4 regions of the Shewanella sp. 492 genome follow, and region 2 is predicted to be linked to each of the others. Evidence: predicted binding sites of a transcription regulator. Region 2 holds the regulator's gene; each other region holds the start of a gene.

Region 1 (5,424 bases), 630 kb from region 2:
TTCCATAATACGCGTAGCACCGCTAACGGCTGTATACAGCATCTTGTCCATGTTGTTAGCCCTTAAATAGCGTTAAGTAAGGCTTGCTGCATGGTCGAGTTAACGTCCAGCACCTTAGCGTTAGACTGGTAGTTACGCTGCGCTGACATCAAGTTAACCATCTCTGCGGTGGTATCGACGTTAGAGCCTTCTAAGTAGCCGCCGGTAACGTTACCCATGGTGCCGGTAGCGGGCGCGCCAAGAATAGCTTGGCCGGCACCGTTTGTGGCAACCCAGGCATTGTTACTGATAGGTTCTAGGCCATTAGGGTTAGCGAAGTTAGCCAGTGCCACTTGGCCCTGTAACTGCTCTTGGCCGTTAGTGTATGTGCCATATAGCAAACCGTTGTCATCGAGACGTACGCCCTTTAGATCACCAGAGGTGTAACCGTCTTGGCTCAGGCTAGAGTTATTGTACGCCGCCGCATATTGGGTGCTCTTATCAAAGCCCACATCGAATGCCATCGCCGTCGCGCCATCTAAGATAGCTGGGTCGTTGATGTTCATGGTCAGGGTATTGCCAGCGGTTAAGATACCGTTTGAATCAAAGGTCATGGTGTGACCGCCAGCAGGTGTCACATCAACACCTTCCATCATGTAGTGCACGCTCCACTCGTTAGAGGCGGTTTTTACATGGTATTGGGTGAGTGCGTGTTCGTTACCTAAAGAGTCATACACACTGACGGTGCTTGATGAGTGGTAGCTGTCCATGTTGGCAGGATCGAAAGGCACTAACGCTGGGTCAATCACATCGACGCGAGCATCAAGGTTTGAGACTAAGCCAACTGTAGTAGTGGCTTTGGCCGCCAAGGCCGCCGTTTGCACTTGCAGATCAGTGGTGTTACCCGTTTGAATTTGACCTGTGGCGCCCGCGGCATAGCCCTGTAAGCGATTACCCACAGGGTCAACGATAAAACCTTGTGAATCCTGATGGAACATACCCGCACGGGCATACATACCGCCGCCATCAACGCCTTTTAGCACGAAGAAACCTTCACCCTGGATCCCCATATCTAACTGGCGTCCGGTGTAAGTTAAGCTGCCACCCTTGGAAAAGTTTTGGCTGGTCGACATGACGCTGACGCCACCGGCTTGGCCGCCGTTATAGATGGCGGCAAATTCACTACGGCCACCACGAAAACCCACGGTAGATGAGTTAGCAATGTTATTACTGATGGTGTTGAGATCTTGTGTCGTGGCCTGTAAGCCGCTTAGCGCTATGTTAAATGACATTCTAATACCCTATTAAAATAAATTTATGAAACTTCAGAAATATTCAGCACTGAAATTGTGCCTAGACCATGGCCCATCTCGGCCATCATCATTCCTGATGCGCTCGCGAAATGAATTTTTTCGATTGGCGCTTTAATGTATGTGGGTGCCATTAACACCGACTCGCCCACGGTGGCGTTGGCTTTAAGCTCATATTTGCCCGCAGGCAAGCCTAAGGCTTCGGGGTCAATGTTAAAGGCGATATCGCCTTTAGATTGCGCGCCCAGCTTAACGGTTTGCACCACTTCGCCTTGCTCGTTGATCACCTCAATCTCTAGGTCTTCGACGCCGTTTTCTAAAAACACTTTGCCTTCAACCGCTTCATTGCCTAGTTCAAGGCCAGAGGCTGGCACCATGGCACTCTTGCCAATCAGCGATGCCGATTGCACTATGCCTAAGTTCTCCATCATCACCATCTGGTTCGACTGGTTTTCGCGCATATACTCTAAGCTCTCTACTTGCGAGAACTGAGCTAACTGCGAGACATATTCGGCACTGTTAATCGGCTTAGTCGGATCCTGGTTTTGGATCTGAGCAATCATCAACGTCATAAATTCATTTTTGAGCGAGGCAGCATCATTGCCTGGCGCTTGCAACACATTAGCGCTCTGCTGCGCTTGGCTGTCCGTAGTACGTCCTACTTCCATTTACTTGTTTCCTAATTGCAGTAAGCCCTGCTGCATAGAGCGGGCACGGTTCATCACTTCAACACTGGTCTCAAACGAACGGCTCGCCGCCATCATGTCGGCCATCTCTTCAACGGTATTAACGTTGGAATACGCCACGTAACCTTGCTCGTTCGCAAACGGATGGTTGGGCTCATAACGCATATCCAGCGGCGCATCGGCTTGCACTATATCGCTAATCTCAACCGAGGCGCTGGCGGCTTTGCCTTCTTGCATCTGGCTATAGATAGTGGCAAATACCGGCTTTAACGCACGGTAAGCTTGCTCTGGCGACTCGGCAGCCGTTCCGGCATTGGCTAAGTTACTGGCCACGGTATTTAAGCGTATGGTTTGGGCATTCATGCCTGCACCCGCTATTTGGTAGATTTCTCCAAATGACATAGGGACTCCTAGCGACCTTCGATAGCCGTTTTTAAGCCGGCAATTTTCATGTTAAGAAATGTCAGGCTGGTCTGATAATCCATCGCATTTTGCGAATATCTCGCCTGCTCTTTGCCAAGCTCAACCGTGTTATTGTCGGCAGAACTTTGATAAGGCACGCGATAACCGATATCGTAGCGATTAGCGTTGCTGGCACCCGATTCAATGCGAGCCATTACCTTACTGAAGTCCAGATCTCGCGCCTTGTAACCAGGGGTTTCGGCGTTCACCAAATTACCCGCCAGCACCTTGCTTCTCTCTACCCTAAAGTTCAGTGTTTGGGGGTGAATTCCCAACGCCGTATCGAGGTTGATAGCCATCTCAATTCCTAGTAATGTATGCTCAACAATGTTTATGGCACTGAGTATACAATTAATATGCCAAGTATTTTAAATCAAATTAAACAAACACTTAGATGTTGAGACCTGCCATAGTCGGAAGCCTAACTTCCCTCTTCCTCTTAGGCGGATTCGGTTTACTTCCGCTGCCGGTGTATAGCCAGACAGACACAACTTCCGCCAGCGCACAAATTGAGCAACAGATGCGGCGCTCAATCGAAACACAACTGAGCCGCTGGCAACAGCAACAGGCTATCGATAAGGTGCAACATAAGATGGTGATTCGCGTGCCATCAGGGGCTGATAACCTTGAGCCTTGCCCGCAAAGCATCACCATAGATCCGCCTCAAGGCTTACCCTTCGGCCGAGTGCAACGCAAGCTGAGTTGCCCCTCTCAAGGTTGGTCTTTGTATGTCAGGGCAAAAGTGACGCTGCACGCCTATTTACCTGTCGCCAATAGGAACTTGCAAAGAGATGAGATAGTGACATCTGCCGATCTGCACTGGAAAATGTTACCGCTGAAGGCCTCAGATCAAGATGTGATCACCCAAGAGGCCAACTTGCTTGGCCAACAAGTAACCCGCAAACTGCGTAAAAATAAACCTATTCGCGCCGCCTATCTCGAGGCGCCAAGGCTGATTAATGTCGGCGATGAGGTGATTATCGAGGCCAGCAGTGAGGGGTTTTATGCTAATATGCTCGGCGTCGCCTTGGATGTGGGTAAAGAGGGCGATGCTATTCGGGTTAAAAATAGCAGTTCAGGCAAGGTGATCACCGCCTATGTGGTGGCCAAAGGTCGAGTCCGCACCCAGTTTTAGGCTTATTAGCTTAAAAAATCCCTAAAAAAGTTTTAGCGATGTCACAATCCGGTCGCTCATATAGAGTATCAAGCCGAATTATCGAGTGAGTACAATGGAAATCAATAAAATCAACAGCGCTATTGGAGCTGAGATTGGGGCCAATAAGAGCAATGTAAATGCTCAAGCCACCCCAGCGCCTCAATCAGCCGCTACGTCTGCTCCAGCGCAGCTTTCGATCAGTCAGGATTGGCAGTCGCTTGAACAATCTCAGCAGGCACTACAGCAACTTGACGATGTGGATCATGACAAAATTGCCGCACTGCGTCAGTCGCTGCAAGACGGTAGCTTCTCAGTAGATTTAGATCAGATTGCCGATAAGATGCTTAACCAACATGGATAAACCCCAAGTTGATAAGCGCTTGTTAGTGCAGACGCTGCTACGTGATATTCGCTTAGATGTGGATGACTACAGCCAGCTAAAAAGCATGCTGAAACATCAAAGAGAATTAATGCAGCGCACCGACAACCAAGGGCTATCACTGCATAATACGCGTCAAACGGCACTGTGCGACAAACTAGCACAACGGGCCGCTCAGCGTAGTGAGATCCTGATACAATTGGGGTTTGATGGCGATGCCAATGGCATGAAGCGCTTACTGGCCGCCCTTCCGAATCAGTTGCGTCCACAAATTAAAATTTTGTGGGATAACTTACAGTTGCTAGTGAAAGATAGCCATCAGGCCAATGAAGTGAATGGCCGTCTATTAGCATTGCAGCAAGAAACCCTCACTCGGTTGCTCAATCCTGATAGCCAGCATCAACAGATAGATTACGGCAATCACCTAGCTCGCTAATGTTAAGCTGAAATTGCGTTAGCGAGACACATTGCCCCGCGTATAAAACCCTGCCATATCATCTAAGGTCGCTTGCTCTTGACGCATGCTGTGCTCCAGTAGCGCCTCGTTGGTCTGCTGCTGTAACCACTTTAGTCCTTGCTGCCGCCCCAACTGCTTACGCCATAAATTGTCGACTCGTGCCTGCTCTTGTTGCAGCAAGGTCTGCTGTTGAGCCAGTTTGCTCTTCATCGGCTCTAACGCTTGGGCCATCTGGGTCGCGTTTTGCCATAACAGCGGATGCGCCCCATATTGGCGACCGCTATAATCGCTGATCATCTCACTTAAGGCTTGATGTTGTTGCTGAGCCTGCTGCATACGGCGCAACGCCTCATCACGCTTTAGCCCTAATTGCGCGAGCTTTTTCTCTTCCTGTTGACACAATCTAGACAGTTGTCGCTGACGCTGGCGCATAACCCATCACTTCCATTAATTGCTCTAACTGTTGCAGACTATCGGCGCGGCTGATTTTGGTGTCGGCCGCTTGGCGTAAAAACTTGGCCATCTCGGGATAGGCTTGTACAGCCAAGTCCATCTCGGGATCTTGCCCCGCCTGATAACCGCCTAATGGCAATAATTCACGCACCTCGTTATAGCGACTCAAGAGGTGGCGCATAATATGGCTCTGCTCTAGCTGACTTGGGCTGGCGATCTGAGTGGCTAAACGGCTCACAGATGCATTAACGTCGATGGCGGGAAAATGGCCGCGCTCGGCCAGTTTACGGCTCAGTACAATATGGCCATCGAGGATCGCACGGGCCGAATCCGCCACGGGGTCTTGCTGGTCGTCCCCCTCGGTTAGTACCGTATAGAAGGCGGTTAAGGTGCCTTGTGGGTGCTGACCATTACCGGCCATCTCCACCAAACGAGGCAACTGCGCAAATGCCGAAGGCGGGTAGCCTTTAGTGGCTGGCGGCTCGCCCAAGCTGAGGGCGATTTCTCGCTGCGCCTGAGCGTAGCGAGTTAACGAATCCACC
Region 2 (5,424 bases):
CTGTCTGGCAGGCTACGCAGTATGTAGGCCAGGTCGTCGGTATCCATATTTTCGGCCGCTTTTGCTACGCGCTCAGGGCTCATCTGGCTAATAAATTGATCTTTGAGCTCTTCACTGAGTTCATCGAGTATCTCACCCGTATGGGCTTGATCGATAAGTTGCCATAATACTTGCCGCGCACGCGGTGGAGAGGACTCTAAAATAAAGGCGATATCCGAGGCCGCCATGTCGTGCAGCATACTACGCACATGGACAAACATACCGCTGCTCAGGGCTTGCGTCAGCTGCTGTAAACGTTGATCTGTAGTTTCATTATCTAACACTTCGATCGGCATGACTTCCCCTTGGAAAAATGGCGCGGCGACATAGGTTATTGGCTAAGTAACCTGAACTCGGGATAATTATAGAATGAGATGAGCCGTTTAGGCTCGAGGTGGGGCGATTATACGGTTTCTTCGAATTTTGCGTCAATCAGTGCGCTAATGGCATCGAGTGCCGCTTGGGCATCTTGGCCTTCACTGGTGATGGTAATAGTTTTACCAAAGCCGGTTTCTAGCATTAATAGCCCAAGCACACTGGCGGCTGAAGCTTGCTTGTCACCTTGAATTAAGGTGACTTGGGCATCAAACTGAGCGGCCAATACCGCCAGTTTGGTGGCGGCTCGCGCATGCAACCCCAGCTTGTTGCAGATGGTTAATTGGCGTTCAAGCTTGTTCATGCTGAAGTTCTCTGTGGCGCGCCTGTACCTTATGTTTCCCTTTATTGAACAGCTTGGCCAGTTGATCGGTCACATACACCGAGCGATGTTGGCCGCCGGTACAACCAATGGCGATCGTTAAGTAGCTACGGTTATTGCGCTCAAGGTGTGGCAGCCACGTTTCGAATAGATTTTCTATCTGCCAAATAAACTTATTTACTAGCGGCTGCTGACTTAAAAACTGCTGCACTGGTTGGTCGAGACCCGTCAGCGGGCGTAACTCCGTTTCCCAGTGGGGATTGGGCAGAAAACGCACGTCAAACATAAAGTCTGCTTCACTTGGCATACCGTATTTAAAGCCAAATGACTCAAAGTTAATCACTAACTCCTTGTCTACTGTGCCTAGTAAGATCTCGCGTACCTTATCGCTTAAATCATAGATGTTAAGGGTAGAGGTGTCGATGTAGTGATCGACCATCTTAGAGATAGGCTCGAGCATTTTGCCTTCAAGTTGAATGGCTTCTTTGAGAGAGGCTTTTGAGCGTGACAGTGGATGTAACCTGCGGGTTTCACTGTAGCGTTTAAGTAACACATCGTCAGATGAGTTTAAGAAGAAACTCAGTATTTCGGTATCTTTAGGGAGATTAGCTAGCTGCTTCTCCAGCTGAATGTCCTCGCTGGGCATGTTGCGCACATCGACGCTTATGGCTACGAGTTCATTTCGACCTTTGAGCTGACTGAGCAGTGAGTCCATCATCTGTAGTGGCAGATTATCGACACAGTAATAACCCAGATCTTCCAGTACCCTAAGGACTACCGATTTTCCTGAGCCTGATCGCCCAGATACCATTACCAATTTCATTGGGTGATCACCTGATACAATTCTGCCTCGTCGTGGGTTTTTCTTAGCTGTTTGATGATGGCTTTATCACTTAATTTCTCTGCCATCGCGGCGAGGGTGCTAAGGTGCTGTTCGCATTGCTCTGAAGGAACCAATAATGCAAAGAGGATATCGACGGGCTGATTATCAATTGCATCGAATGCGATTGGCTCAGCACATTTAATCAATACGGCGACTGGCTTCTCAATATTCGTCAGCCGTCCGTGAGGGATCGCGATACCATTGCCTATACCTGTGCTGCCCATTTTCTCTCTCGCCAAAAGGCTTTCAAAAATCTCTTGAGAGGAAAGGGTGGGGTACTGGACAGCGGCCAAGTCGCTGATAAGTTCCAGTACCTTTTTCTTACTGCCCGGAGTGGCGCAGGTTGTGCACTCCGGCCGCAGGATGGTACTAAGTTCCATCGTTAATGCTTTATTAGCTTCTCTTTGTGTTTAATGACCTGACGATCTAATTTATCGATCAGGGAATCTATCGCGGCATACATGTCCGCGTGCTCTGATGTTGCAAATACTTCCCCACCACGGAGATGTAACTTTGCTTCAACTTTTTGCATCAATTTTTCGACATTTAATATCACATGGACATTATTGATCTGATCGAAATGCCGTTCAAGCTTTGTAAACTTTTCTTCAACATAGTTGCGCAGAGATTGGGTGATCTCGATGTGGTGCCCAGTCAGATTTATTTGCATAAAGTGATTCCTCCGGTTTCCAGTTGTTGATTATAAGCTTTTACGTTGATTTGACGGCGGTATCAACATCGCCTCACGATATTTTGCAATCGTGCGTCGAGCGACTTGGATACCTTGCTCTGCCAGCAGTTGTGCCATCTTACTGTCACTTAAGGGTTTCTTTTGATTTTCTGCGGCGACTAACTTCTTAATAAAAGCGCGGATCGCAGTAGAAGAGCATTCACCACCATCGTCGGTCCCGACATGGCTGGAGAAAAAGTATTTCAGCTCAAAAATCCCTCTTGGCGTGTGCATATACTTTTGGGTAGTGACCCGCGAGATGGTCGATTCATGCATCTCGACCGCTTCGGCAATATCATTAAGCACCATAGGTTTCATCGCTTCTTCACCAAACTCGAAAAAACCTTGCTGGAAATCGACAATGCAGTTGGTGACCTTAAGCAAGGTATCGTTGCGGCTCTCTAAACTTTTTAGAAACCATTTAGCTTCTTGCAAGTGACCACGAATAAACTGGCCATCGGCTTGGTTTTTGGTGCTGCGTGCCATCGAGGCATAATGTTGGTTTACATTAATCTTAGGCATACTATCGGGATTAAGCTCGACCACCCAGCGACCTTTTTTCTTGCTAACTGTGACATCGGGGATCACGTATTCGTCGCGACTGGCAGTAATGGCCAGCCCCGGGCGCGGATTGAGGGTTTGAATTAGCGCTATGGCCTCACGCAGGTCATCCTCTTTCAGCTTGGTCTTACGCATCAATAGGCGAAAGTCTCGTCCGGCGATAAGATCTAAGTAATCACGGATCAAGAGTCTGGCGTTGTCGATATGCGGGGTGTCGGGGTTGTATTGGGCCAGTTGGATCATCAGGCATTCGCTGAGGTCTCTGGCACCAATCCCGATAGGATCGAAATGTTGTACCCGTTTTAATACCGCTTCAATTTCGTCGAGTTCGATTTCAGGATCGCCCATGGCTTCGAGAATATCGTCGCACGTTTGCGTCAAGTAGCCGCGCTCGTCTATGGCGTCAATGATGGCGGTGGCGATAGCAAGATCGTTGTCAGAAAAGGGCGTGAGGTTTTTTTGCCATTCGAGGTGTTCATACAAGCCTTCGCTGGTTTCCCCTTGAAAGGGCATGTCATCGTCGCGCATGGCACCAGAGCTGGAGTTGGGTGAGGCGGTATAGACCTCATCCCATGTGGTGTCGACGGGAAGCTCATCGGGCATAGAGTCTTGATTGAGTGCGTCGGAGGTTTCTAAGCTTGAATTGTCTTCACTCGAGTCGACTTGCAGTTGCTCATTGTAATCGGTGTCGAAGTTGTCATTACGCTCTTGTTCTGAGTCGATATTGGCGCCTTCTTGCTCCTCGTCTAACTCGAGTAGAGGGTTAGACTCTAATGCTTGCTGGATCTCTTGCTGCAATTCCAATGACGAGAGTTGCAACAGACGAATGGCCTGTTGCAACTGGGGCGTCATGGTTAAATGCTGACCCATTTTGAGCTGAAGTGACGCTTTCATCGTACTGCTATTCCCTTGTTTCTAATTCTAAAGTGAGAAAGCTGCCTCTGGTATTAAACCGCTAAGGCGAATGATCTACTTAACAAGGTAAGAGCGGTTTAGCCTTTTACCTTGAGCGCTAATAACGTTAACTATAGCTTGAATTGTTCTCCTAAGTACACCGCTCGAACTTGTTGGTTATCTAAGATCTCATCGGGTGTTCCTTCGGCAATCAAATTACCGTGACTGACAATGTAGGCTTTTTCACACACATCCAATGTTTCACGTACGTTGTGGTCGGTGATCAGTACGCCAAGGCCACGATTTTTCAGTTGCTCAATAATCTTTTTGATGTCGATAACCGAAATGGGATCGACCCCGGCGAAGGGTTCATCAAGCAAAATAAACTTAGGATTGGCGGCTAATGCTCGGGCGATTTCGACGCGACGACGTTCGCCACCGGACAGTGCCATCCCCTGACTATCGCGGATGTGAGTAATATGAAACTCTTCTAGCAGGTGCTCCAACTCCTCTTCGCGCGCATCGTTACTGAGCTCGCGTCGGGTTTGTAATACCGCCATAATATTATCGCGTACCGATAATTTCCGAAAAATACTGGCTTCTTGCGGTAGATAGCCAATCCCTTTGCGGGCGCGCAAATGCATAGGATCTAAAGTGAGATCGTCATCGTCAATAAAAATACGTCCCTTGTCACTCTGGACTAGACCGACCACCATGTAAAAGGTGGTGGTTTTACCTGCGCCATTAGGCCCTAGCAAGCCGACGATTTGCCCTGTGCGTACGGTTAAGCTGACATCTTGTACCACGGCGCGGCTTTTGTAGCTTTTGGCTAAGTTAACCGCTTTTAGCGTCATCTCTGTCATTGCTTTTCCTGCTTGGGCTGTTCTTGGGGCTGACTTTTGCTGTTGTCTTGGTAACTTTCGGGTTGAATGATGGTGATAACGCGATCGCTACCCGTACTTTCGGCTATCAACTGTTGCTGCTCAATGTTGTAGCGAATTTGATTACCTGTGACTTGGCTACCTTCTTGTTCGAGGGTGGCATTACCAATTAGGGTTAGAGTGCGGGTCGACAGTTCATAGCGGATCTCATTGGCGCTGGCTGACGCTGGACGACCATTTTCCATCACCTGTGTATAAGTGGCTGGCTTACCCTTTGCCACTAAGATTTTGCCGCTACTATTTTCTTTGGTAAAGGCGCGTAATTCATCGGCTAAAATTTTAATGGAGCCTTGAGTCACCTCTACTGGGCCATTGAAGATAATCTGATTATTTTTAATATCAGCTTCTTGGCTTGCGGCTGAAATCTTAACCTCTTGCAGCAGGTCGGTTTCATTCGCCGCACTCTGCAGGCTAACCATGGTTAACAGGCCTGCAAGAATAAGATTATTTAGTTTCATATGTTCCTTCTACCTGGCTCGTCAGTCGTACTTTTTGTGCATTGAGGTCGGCATATAAGCCTTTTCCGGTAATCAAAAAATCGTTACCGGTGATCCGAATGGTTTGATCGGATGTCATGATCATGGTGTTGAGGTCCAATTCCATGTAGTTGGTTTCTATGGTTTGGATGGGCTCTTCAGGGCTAATGGCATCAATAATGACATTATTTTCCAAGATGACT
Region 3 (5,424 bases), 730 kb from region 2:
GCTTTGTACCAGTTGACCATTTTGCGTCTGTTGCTGGCTGGTAAATTGGCCACCCGATTGCAAGGTGATAACACTTAAGGCTTGTTGTATGGCTTCTTCGCGCGCCTGATTGACATTGTTGTTGAGCACGTTGGCCTCGCCATGTGCTTCAATCCACTGTGCTGACACATTAAGATGGGTTAAACCGAGCAGTAGCAAGGATATGGTTAGCCGATTCATGTAAAAGTCTCTTTCAATAATAACAACGTAAACGCTACAACCTGCGTTATTAACTGCCAAAATGATGACAGTATTTGCGGTTGTTGGGCGATATTAGCCAGATGGCATCATAGCAAGCAATATACATGCCCGTATGTACTCTGTGGCACGATTGCTTGCTTAATGGGGTTAAAGGTTGGCGTGTTGAGGCCGATATAGGGTGGGAAACCATAGTGACTATTGCTATGACCTTGGCGTTGATTATTGTCTTATCGCGCTCACAGCGATTGCTGATGCCTGAGATACTTAGTATGCCATAATAGCCATATAAGTAATTAGGTTAGCACTTAGCTATTGGCTCATAATTTGCATTTTAAATTTATGCCAGTCGAACGCGCCGCGAATTTGTCGTGTGACATAGCGATAATCAAAGTTATCGTCTGCGTCAGTATCGACCGGGTTGTGATGTTAATGCATCAGCGCCGTCAAAGGTTAAGTCAACAGTTAAATCGTTAGCGGTTAACTTAGATGGGCGGCGATCAAGCCCTTGCGTTCATATTGAAACGGCATGTTATATGTGCATTTTTTCCGGCTAAGCCTTGCTTAGCGTTATACAGGACAGAGCAATGCGTACAGCGATATTTTTGTCATCTTTATTACTATTGGGGGGATGTGCGAGCAATGAGCCTGCTGCGCCGTCATTGGCAAGCGGCAATACTTTGCCTGCTCAATCGGCAGTGCTACACCTAAGCCAACAATTGGCTAATGAACTGATCAGGCAAAACGATCAACTCACACCTAAGCATCCGTTATTGGTGACAACGCCAGTGTTGTTAGGCAATTTAAGTGGCACTAATCCCTTGGGGTTACAATTACAGCAAGGTTTAATTGCTGCTATGCATGATCATCAATTTAATTTGGTCGATCTCAATGTGGCACAAAGTGTGCGCGTGACCGACAGTGGTGATTTTATATTGAGTCGTGATTGGCGTAAACTTGCGGACGATTTGCCAGTGGAGCATGTTTTGGTGTCGACCATGAATCTGTCGCTTGATGAGCTGGTGGTCAATAGTCGTATTGTGAATGTAACCAATAATCGTGTGGTATCAGTTGCTTCGGCGAGTGTCACCTTGGCTGAATTGCCTGGTTATCTTAGGGCGTCTGAGCGGGTGGAGTCTAAGCAAGGCTTGTTGATCCGTCACAGCATGCAGGGGCAGGGTAACATGCAAATGGTAGGAGAGCTGCAATGAGAATCTGGTTAATGGCAATACTGCTGACGCTAAGTGGCTGCGCTTCCCAAGATAGATATATTCAGTGGGAAACAGAAGCGCCTGAGCAGTTTCCTAAGTTAACCGCTATCGGCTACGCCCCCTTAGCGACACAACCGGCCAAAGAGCAGTCGCAACGGGTATTAATGGCGATGCAAGCATCCAAAATCGCGGCTTATCGTGAGTTAGCTGAGCAGGTATACGGCCAGCAGTTATCTGCGTCGAGCCAAGTCAGGGATTGGATGTTGTCTGATGATAATATTCAAGCTTCGGTGACCGGGGTGATACGCGGCGCCAGAGTGGTTAAGAGTTACCCGGCGGGTGAGCATTATGTGACTGAGCTGGAACTTGATTTTTCTCAAGTGTGGGCCTTGTACCAACAGCAAAATCGTCCACAAAAAGTGAAGCAAGTGACTTACTTCTAAGAGAGTTTCCTTTTAACGGAGCTCCATTTTAATTGAGCGACTTAATGTATTGCGCAATATTAAAGCCTCTATTTTAGAGGCTTTTTTGTGTCTCTTGGTTGTGTTTTTTAGATTGGGTCATTGCGTAGCGAAAGCGAGGTGCATGAGCTAGGCGCGATGCTGAATCAAGATAACACTACGCTGTGATTAAGTGCCTAAGCTTTAAGGTTATTGCCTAAGGTCGAAATCGTTGAGGTTTTGCCTTTACCATCGTAGGTAAGACTGGATGCGTTTCGACTGGCTTGCAAGGCTTGAGAGAAGCGATTGATACTGGCCATGCTGTGTTCGATTAATGTAGCATTTTGCGCGTTAAGCGTCTTACATTGGGCTAACACTTGTTTGGTTATATCGACTAATTTTTGCAGCTTAAGATCGCTACTGAGTTTACCGCTGTCGGGGTGCTCTGATAATCGTACATCGACCGCTTTGATCTCATCTAACAACTTAGCTTTATCTGCGGCCAGCGTTAGCAACTCATCGGCACTTTGTGCTATGAGTGCCGCTTTCTCTGCTTCGATAAGGCGTTTTAAGTCGTTTAATAACGTATGTTGATTGGCGATGATGTCGATTATTGAGTTCATATCAGCTTAGCCAAGATCCTTTAGTTCATTTTCAAACTGCGCAATATTACTGGCCAGTTTGTCGGCATCAATCTTATAGCGACCTTCAGCAATAGCCGCTTTTATCTGTTCGACTTTTTTAGTATCGATTTCAGGTAAGTTGTTTAATTTTGCCTGAGCACTTTGCAGTTGCTGCGCCTGAGGAGTTATCGATACCGAGTCACTTTTTACGGTTTTAGCCGTAGTGGTTTCGGGCGATACCAGGCCAGTTTTAGCCGATGACTTATCGGTTGATGGCGACGTGACTCGATTGTTCGTGCTTGTATTTACATGCTTTATGTCTATAGCCATAATAGGTTCCAACGTTACTTAGTGAGATCAACATAACTGTATATCGGCGCTCACTTTTAAAGCTTTAGTAGAATTTTGTGGTGAGCAACAAAAAATGCTCATCAAAGTGAGTCATGTCGTACTACATTCTAACCTCAACCGCACCGACCCCGATAACGTTTGCATCTACCATTTTTTGTGAGTGACTATTCCTAACTTGAATTCTATCGCCTAAGTTACCATCACGTAAGGCCTCACCGATAGTTTTTATCTCAAAATTGGCAGTACGGGCATAAATAGACACCATGTCGCCTTTGCAGACAAAGCAAAGGTTACTGCTAAACAGGGTTTGGTTGGCGGCAATTCTGCGTTTGACCCGGGTGCCAGTGACCTGCGCCGGATCATCAAATTGTTGGCCACGTAAATTACTCTGCTCTACATAAGCGAGTGTCACCTGCTCAGCGTTAATCAGATCACCCGGGCCTAAGGTTTGTGTCGCCACAACCACAGGGTAAAGAATATCGACTCTGACCGATATGTAGATTTGCCAAGGATAGGCTAGCTCTGGAGTTTCACAACTGATTTTAACGGTATTGTTACGGCCAATAGCGCGATCGCTGGCGACCTCAACGCTTAATGCTGAACTACAAGCGGGTGGCGTCACTCGGGTGTCTAAACTTTGCGGCGATATATTGACCTTAGCATCACTTGGGGCTTCAATTTTATTTTCAATTGCCGCTATAGCTAATCGTGATATCGTCGATAAAGAGGGTACGCTAAGCTCATCAGCCGCAAAACTTGGGCATGAGCAGAGTAAAGCGATGAAAAAGTATACTGTATTTACTTTCATATTGAATAGACTAGCTTAGATAGCTAGAGAGCACCTATACTTCGTTGTGGCCCGTACTTTATAGACATTTTTCATAGAAATTAGTGTCATAAATTTGACGAGTTTAGGGCCTGGTTATCATACACATTTTTTAAAGCAATTAGCATGCCTATACTTATAGTTACTATGGTTGGGGAAGCATTCACAAGGCAAAGGCATTATGTCGAGTATTCTTGATTCAGTAAATAAACGTACCCAACTCGTGGGACAAAACCGTCTAGAATTGCTGCTGTTTAAATTAAACAGTAAGCAACGATTTGGTATTAACGTATTTAAAGTCAAAGAGGTACTGCAGTGCCCGCCATTGACGGCATTACCTAAGCTAAATCCTGTGGTTCGGGGAGTGGCGCATATTCGCGGCAAGACGATATCTGTGATTGATTTAAGTGCTGCTACGGGGGGGCGTCCAATTGAAAATATTGACGAATGTTTTATTATCATTTCTGAGTATAACCGCAGCGTGCAAGGGTTCTTAGTCCAGTCTGTTGAGCGAATCATTAATATGAACTGGGAAGCCATTATGCCACCGCCGCAGGGGGCTGGACGCTATTCCTACTTAACGGCCGTTACTGAAGTCGAAGGGGAGTTGGTTGAGATCCTTGATGTCGAAAAAATCCTCGATGAGATATCCCCTGTTAAGACGCAGATAAGCCAAGAAATGGATGATAAGTTAACCATAGATAGAGACCGCCACTATCATATTATGGTGATTGATGATTCAACAGTGGCCCGTAAGCAAATTATTAGGGCGTTAGAGTCATTAAATCTGCAAATCGATACCGCTAAAGATGGCCGTGATGCCCTCAACCAATTAGAGGCGATGGCGGCCAATATGGACAATGTCGCTCGTGAGCTCCCCTTGGTGATTTCTGATATCGAAATGCCCGAAATGGACGGTTATACCTTAACGGCAGAGATTAGAGACAACCCTAAGCTTAAAGATATTAAGGTGGTGCTACATACCTCACTCAGTGGCGTGTTTAATCAAGCGATGGTGGAAAAAGTGGGCGCCAATGATTTTATTGCCAAATTTAATCCTGATGAGTTAGCCGCAGCAGTGAATAAGCACCTTAGTTTGTAATTTAAGCGTCGTTATACAAGCCCCTAACTTTACGTAGTTTATGCTTGTCTCAGTGTGTTAGCTAATGTATAACCCTGAGCTGTTTAATGCTTGCTATAGTAGTGTATGTTGTAGCCTGTTTTATTTTTTTGAGATTGGGATATCTAGGTGCCAAATAAATCACTTGCTGAAGCTGAGTACAACCAATTTAGGTTATTTCTGGAACAACACAGCGGGATCGTGCTGGGTGAAAATAAGCAATATTTAGTTCGTAGTCGCTTGGCACCGTTAATGGGGAAATATAATCTTCCCTCGTTATCTGAGGTGGTTAAACATTCGATGAAGCCGACGGAGCGGCAGTTAAGAGCAGAGGTTATCGATGCGATGACCACTAACGAAACCTTATGGTTCAGGGATCGTTATCCGTTCGAGTTACTGGCAAATAACTTATTGCCAGAATATACCCGCTTAGGCCGGCCACTCAAAATATGGTCGGCAGCGTGTTCGTCTGGGCAAGAGCCCTATTCGTTAGCCATGACCATTTTAGAATATCAGCAGCGTAAGCCGGGGGCTTTACCGGGGAGTGCATCGATACTGGCCACCGACCTCTCGCCATCCATGCTCGATAAGTGTAAGGCGGCGCAATATGATAATT
Region 4 (5,424 bases), 750 kb from region 2:
AATATCAAGTTGAAATCAGCGAAGAAGAGTTAGAGCGTGATGCCTTGGCGTCTATCTTTAGCGATGAAGTGGTGGTGGATATGCCTGAGAGCCGCTTCCCCAGTGAATTACCACCTGAAGGGGTCAACCTGAAAGATCTCTTGGCTGAACTTGAGATTGATATGATCCGCCAAGCGCTAGAACAACAAGATAATGTGGTCGCCAGAGCCGCAGAAATGCTGGGAATACGTCGCACCACCTTAGTTGAAAAAATGCGTAAATATGGCATGAGTAAAGACTAACCACTCCTGCTTACAGGTACAAAAACACTGATCTAAGGGCACTCATCATAGTGCCCTTTTTTATTGGCATAATATCTGCATTAACTCCGTTAGCAGCATTTTATTGACGGAGTGATTATGTCCGCTACGCCCAAATTAGATTTTACTGAGTTTGACTCAGCGCCATTGATGATGGCCAGCAGCGTCGCTAACGATGCGATGTCTAGCACCATGGAGCATATTCTCCAAGCGATGCCATCTGGTGTAGTGATCATTAATGGCGATGGTATTGTGACTGAGGCTAATCCAGTGGCGGTACAGTTACTTGGGCAGCCACTGGCGGGCATGCGCTGGCTGCAGATCATTAACCGCGCCTTTGCGCCGCAACATGATGATGGCCACGAAGTCTCACTGAAAAATGGTCGCCGAGTTAAGTTGGCGATAACCCCCTTAACGCCAGAGCCAGGGCAGTTGATTGTGCTGACCGATCTGACCGAGACCCGTTTGCTGCAAAAGAACTTATCTCACCTGCAACGTTTATCTGCCTTAGGTAAAATGGTGGCAAGCTTAGCGCATCAAGTGAGAACCCCATTATCGGCTGCCTTATTGTATGCCTCGAATCTGGGTAGCCCGAAACTAACCCCGGATTCACGCCAGCGTTTTCAATCAAAGCTTATCGACAGGCTCAATGAGTTATCGCAGCAGGTCGATGATATGTTGTTGATGGCTAAAGGGCGTCAACAAGAGTTGACCGATGAGTGTACCATGACCGAAGTGGTCGATATTGTGCTGGCCAATTGTGAGCCGATCGCGGCGCGCAAAGAGTGTCGCTTGCATGTGGATATGACCTCAACACAGACCTTTATGGCCAATCGCGCCGCATTGAGTTCTGCCATTAATAATTTAGTGATCAACAGTGTAGAGGCCGGAGCCACACACATTTGGATTAAGGCGCAGGATAATGCGCAGGAGATCCTGTTTGAAGTGGTTGATAACGGCAAAGGGATGGATAAATCCATGCAGCAACAGGTATTAGAACCATTTTTCACCACCAAATCTCAAGGTACTGGCTTAGGTCTGGCCGTGGTGCAAACCGTGGTGGCAAACCATCATGGCCAACTGCAGCTCAATTGTATACGCGGTCAAGGGTGCCGGGCCTCATTCGCCTTACCGGCAATGGTCGAACAGAACGTGGAGGTGGCCCATGGCTGAAGCTCATATCTTATTGGTTGAAGATGACGTTTCTCTGCGTGAGGCTTTGGTCGATACCTTACTGTTAGCCCAGTATGAATGTGTCGATGTTGGCTCTGCCGAAGAGGCGATAGTGGCGTTAAAAGAACATCGGTTTGACATGGTGATCAGTGACGTGCAGATGGACGGCATCGGCGGCTTAGGCTTACTCAATTATTTACAGCAGCACTACAGTCAGTTGCCACTGCTATTAATGACCGCTTTTGCCACCATAGATAATGCGGTGAGCGCCATTAAATTGGGTGCGGTTGATTATTTAGCTAAACCCTTCGCGCCCGAGGTGCTATTAAATCAGGTGTCGCGCTATTTAAAACCTAAATTGATCGAAAATCAGCCGATTGTGGCCGATGACAAAAGCCTAGCATTATTGGCGTTGGCGCAAAAGGTGGCTCATTCAGACGCCTCGGTGATGATCATGGGGCCAAGTGGTTCGGGCAAAGAAGTATTAGCCCGCTACATTCATCAGCACAGTACCCGCACCGAAGGCCCTTTTGTGGCAATTAACTGTGCGGCGATCCCTGAAAATATGCTTGAGGCGACCCTGTTTGGTTATGAAAAGGGCGCATTTACTGGCGCTTATCAGGCCTGTCCGGGGAAATTTGAACAGGCACAGGGCGGCACCTTGTTGCTTGATGAGATCTCTGAAATGGATTTAGGCCTACAGGCCAAGCTATTACGGGTGCTGCAAGAGCGAGAAGTCGAGCGCTTAGGTGGCCGCAAAACCATTAAGCTAGATGTGCGGGTATTGGCGACATCCAACCGTGATTTAAAAGCTATCGCCGCTAGAGGCGAGTTCCGTGAAGATCTCTATTATCGGATTAACGTTTTTCCGCTGACATGGCCGGCATTGTATCAGCGCCCTGCAGATATTTTACCCTTGGCTAAGCACTTAGTGCAGCGTCATGCCAAGTCGGGCGGATTAGCTTATGTACCGCAATTAGATGAGTCGGCATCACGACGATTATTAACCCATCGCTGGCCGGGTAACGTACGTGAGCTCGATAACGTGATACAACGAGCCCTGATTTTACAGTCGGGAGATAGCATCACGGGGGGCGATATTATTATCGACAACCAAGATATCGGTATCGACAGTGCGCCGCAATTTGGCGAACCCAAAAGTGCCGAGCTAGATGGCCTAGGCGATGAGCTCAAAGCACAAGAGCACGTGATCATCCTCGAGACATTGTCTCAGTGCAATGGCAGTCGCAAGTTGGTTGCCGAAAAACTGGGGATCAGTGCCCGCACACTGCGTTATAAAATGGCCAAGATGCGCGATTTAGGCATCCAACTTCCGGCGTAATTCCCCCTCGTAAAACGCACAACATGGGCTATGACCGATAAGCGCAGCAGAAGTTATCTTCTTATGCTGCGCTTTTACTTCTGCTATTTAAGGCTCGCGGTTCACCGCTTATTTGCGTGGTCAATTCTAGACCAATGCTTGATTTAATGGTCACCTCTAGGCGGTTATTTAAGCAATTCGCTGGCTTAAAGTGCTATCGGTTGATCATTCTGGCAATAATATTGCATTGCACTTGCTAACAGAAATTTTTCGTCAATAATACGGCGACTAAGAGGTTAGTATGCAGATTGGTGCCAATTCTTTATTGCAGGAGATGCAATCGCTCAGTGGTGAAATTAAGCCTAGCGGGATCACTCCTAACATAACTCAGCAAGTCTCCAACACCAGTGGCAGTGACTTCGGTCAACTCCTCTCACAAGCGGTCGGCACAGTGAACTCATTACAGGGGCACTCATCGTCGATGCAAACGCGTCTCGATATGGGCGATACCCGAGTGACATTATCTGACACTGTTATCGCACGCGAAAAAGCCAGCGTCGCATTTGAAGCCACAGTGCAAGTGCGTAACAAACTTGTCGAAGCGTACAAAGAGATCATGAGCATGCCGGTATAGTGGGCAGCTTTTTCGATCACGCATTTCTTAATAAAAAACACAGCAGGTATCTATAGTGAGCACAGATATGGTAGTGGGAACAAACTCTACTGCAGACGACATGTTAGCCGGTGGAGTCCAAGAAGAGCACAAACCCAGTGGTGGTGCTTTTGGCGGCGTCGACATGCTACGTCAAGTGACCATGATCTTAGCGCTGGCGATCTGTTTAGCCTTGGCTGTGTTTGTCATGTTATGGGCGCAAGAGCCTGAATATCGCCCGTTGGGTAAAATGGACACTGCCGAGATGGTGCAAGTCCTCGATGTGCTAGATAAAAATAAAGTTGACTACCAAATTGATGTTGATGTGTTGAAGGTGCCTGAGGATCAATATCAAGAAGTGAAAATGATGCTCAGCCGAGAAGGCATCGACAACTCGGCAGCTAAAAATGATTATCTGTCCCAAGACAGCGGCTTCGGTGTCAGTCAGCGCATGGAGCAAGCACGTTTAAAACACAGCCAAGAGCAAAACCTTGCCCGTACCATCGAAGAGCTTAAGAGTGTCAATCGCGCTAAAGTGATTTTGGCCATCCCCAAAGAAAATGTCTTTGCTCGAAATCGTTCAACTCCAACCGCCACCGTAGTTATCAGTACTCGCCGAGGCGGATTAGGCCAAGAAGAGATAGACTCGATTGTCGACATCGTCGCCTCTGCGGTACACGGTCTTGAGCCTACGCGCGTCACGGTTACTGATTCTAATGGCCGTTTACTTAACTCGGGCAGCCAAGATGCAGTTTCTGCAAGGGCCAGGCGAGAGCAAGAGTTAGTACAGCAAAAAGAGTCAGAATATCGCAATAAGATTGAGTCGATATTGATGCCTATTCTCGGCCCAGAAAACTTTACCGCTCAGGTCGATGTGAATATGGACTTTACTGCCGTGGAGCAGACCGCGAAACGCTTTAATCCTGATTTACCTGCCATGCGCAGTGAAATGACCGTTGAAAATCAATCGGTGGGCTCGACCACAGGCGGCATTCCTGGCGCGCTGTCGAACCAACCGCCGATGGAGTCGAACATTCCTCAAAACGCGATGGATAACCAACAAGAGCGCACGGCACCTGGCTCTAGCCATAAAGAAGCCACCCGCAACTATGAACTCGACACCACCATTAGCCATACCCGCCAGCAAATTGGCGTGGTCAGACGCGTCAGTGTATCGGTTGCCATCGACTTTAAAACCGGTCCTGCTGGCGCCGATGGTCAAGTGCAGCGTGTGGCGCGCACCGAGCAGGAGTTGGCCAATATTCGTCGGCTACTCGAAGGCGCCGTGGGCTTTAATACCCAGCGAGGGGACATGATTGAACTGGTTACGGTTCCCTTTATGGATCAGTTGATTGAAGACGCGCCTGCGCTAGAAATGTGGGAGCAACCCTGGTTTTGGCGCGCGGTTAAGCTAGTGATGGGTGGGCTTATTATTCTGGCGTTGATCCTCTTTGTGGTGCGGCCGATGTTAAAACGGCTTATTTACCCCGATGCCAATAAGATGCCAGACGATCCTATGCTAGGGGGCGAGCTTGCAGAAATTGAAGATCAGTATGCCGCCGATACCTTGGGCATGTTAAATCGTCCCGATGCCGAATACAGCTATGCCGATGATGGCTCTATTTTGATACCGGATCTGCATAAAGACGATGATATGATTAAGGCCATCCGCGCCCTAGTGGCGAACGAACCGGAACTGTCCACCCAAGTAGTCAAAGGTTGGTTACAAGAAAATGAGTAATGATAAAGATATTGCAATTAAAGGTGGTGCTGCCGAGTTCAACGTTGATGGACTTACGGGGATCGAAAAAACGGCGATTTTATTACTCAGTTTGAGTGAAGCCGATGCCGCCTCGATTTTAAAACACTTAGAGCCTAAGCAGGTGCAAAAAGTCGGCATGTCGATGGCAGCCATGAAAGACTTCGGTCAAAGTAAAGTGATTGGGGTGCATAAGCTGTTTTTAGAGGAGGTGCAGAAA

What was found. The regulator sigma-54, encoded in region 2, starts transcription at its own class of promoters, with help from an activator protein. The targets are predictions, from matches to a motif close to GTTGGCACGNNNNTNGNNT.
Region 1: flgB (flagellar basal body rod protein FlgB) is a predicted target of sigma-54. The motif match lies at 2,783-2,801, and genes of this name have one in related genera.
Region 3: flgA (flagellar basal body P-ring formation chaperone FlgA) is a predicted target of sigma-54. The motif match lies at 3,804-3,822, and genes of this name have one in related genera.
Region 4: fliE (flagellar hook-basal body complex protein FliE) is a predicted target of sigma-54. The motif match lies at 3,023-3,041, and genes of this name have one in related genera.

Annotation. Positions count from the first base shown of each region.
Region 1 covers NZ_CM181702.1:3,910,573-3,915,996, forward strand. Annotated here, with positions in the region: gene AC5YBX_RS17215 (flagellar basal body rod protein FlgF) at 1-51, opposite strand, end outside; gene flgE (flagellar hook protein FlgE) at 63-1,271, opposite strand; gene AC5YBX_RS17225 (flagellar hook assembly protein FlgD) at 1,295-1,957, opposite strand; gene flgC (flagellar basal body rod protein FlgC) at 1,958-2,377, opposite strand; gene flgB (flagellar basal body rod protein FlgB) at 2,386-2,736, opposite strand; gene flgA (flagellar basal body P-ring formation chaperone FlgA) at 2,958-3,572, shown strand; gene flgM (flagellar biosynthesis anti-sigma factor FlgM) at 3,667-3,954, shown strand; gene AC5YBX_RS17250 (flagellar protein FlgN) at 3,947-4,408, shown strand; gene AC5YBX_RS17255 (hypothetical protein) at 4,427-4,861, opposite strand; gene AC5YBX_RS17260 (FliI/YscN family ATPase) at 4,833-5,424, opposite strand, start outside.
Region 2 covers NZ_CM181702.1:487,933-493,356, forward strand. Annotated here, with positions in the region: gene mgtE (magnesium transporter) at 1-335, opposite strand, end outside; gene AC5YBX_RS02225 (HPr family phosphocarrier protein) at 443-718, opposite strand; gene rapZ (RNase adapter RapZ) at 705-1,559, opposite strand; gene ptsN (PTS IIA-like nitrogen regulatory protein PtsN) at 1,556-1,999, opposite strand; gene hpf (ribosome hibernation promoting factor) at 2,002-2,289, opposite strand; gene AC5YBX_RS02245 (RNA polymerase factor sigma-54) at 2,320-3,804, opposite strand; gene lptB (LPS export ABC transporter ATP-binding protein) at 3,936-4,667, opposite strand; gene lptA (lipopolysaccharide transport periplasmic protein LptA) at 4,664-5,203, opposite strand; gene lptC (LPS export ABC transporter periplasmic protein LptC) at 5,190-5,424, opposite strand, start outside.
Region 3 covers NZ_CM181702.1:1,215,696-1,221,119, forward strand. Annotated here, with positions in the region: gene AC5YBX_RS05380 (flagellar assembly protein T N-terminal domain-containing protein) at 1-219, opposite strand, end outside; gene AC5YBX_RS05385 (FlgO family outer membrane protein) at 825-1,448, shown strand; gene AC5YBX_RS05390 (LPP20 family lipoprotein) at 1,445-1,891, shown strand; gene AC5YBX_RS05395 (flagella synthesis protein FlgN) at 2,086-2,511, opposite strand; gene flgM (flagellar biosynthesis anti-sigma factor FlgM) at 2,518-2,841, opposite strand; gene flgA (flagellar basal body P-ring formation chaperone FlgA) at 2,963-3,670, opposite strand; gene AC5YBX_RS05410 (chemotaxis protein CheV) at 3,870-4,790, shown strand; gene AC5YBX_RS05415 (CheR family methyltransferase) at 4,938-5,424, shown strand, end outside.
Region 4 covers NZ_CM181702.1:1,238,366-1,243,789, forward strand. Annotated here, with positions in the region: gene AC5YBX_RS05505 (sigma-54 dependent transcriptional regulator) at 1-281, shown strand, start outside; gene AC5YBX_RS05510 (sensor histidine kinase) at 399-1,472, shown strand; gene AC5YBX_RS05515 (sigma-54-dependent transcriptional regulator) at 1,465-2,814, shown strand; gene fliE (flagellar hook-basal body complex protein FliE) at 3,095-3,427, shown strand; gene fliF (flagellar basal-body MS-ring/collar protein FliF) at 3,495-5,186, shown strand; gene fliG (flagellar motor switch protein FliG) at 5,179-5,424, shown strand, end outside.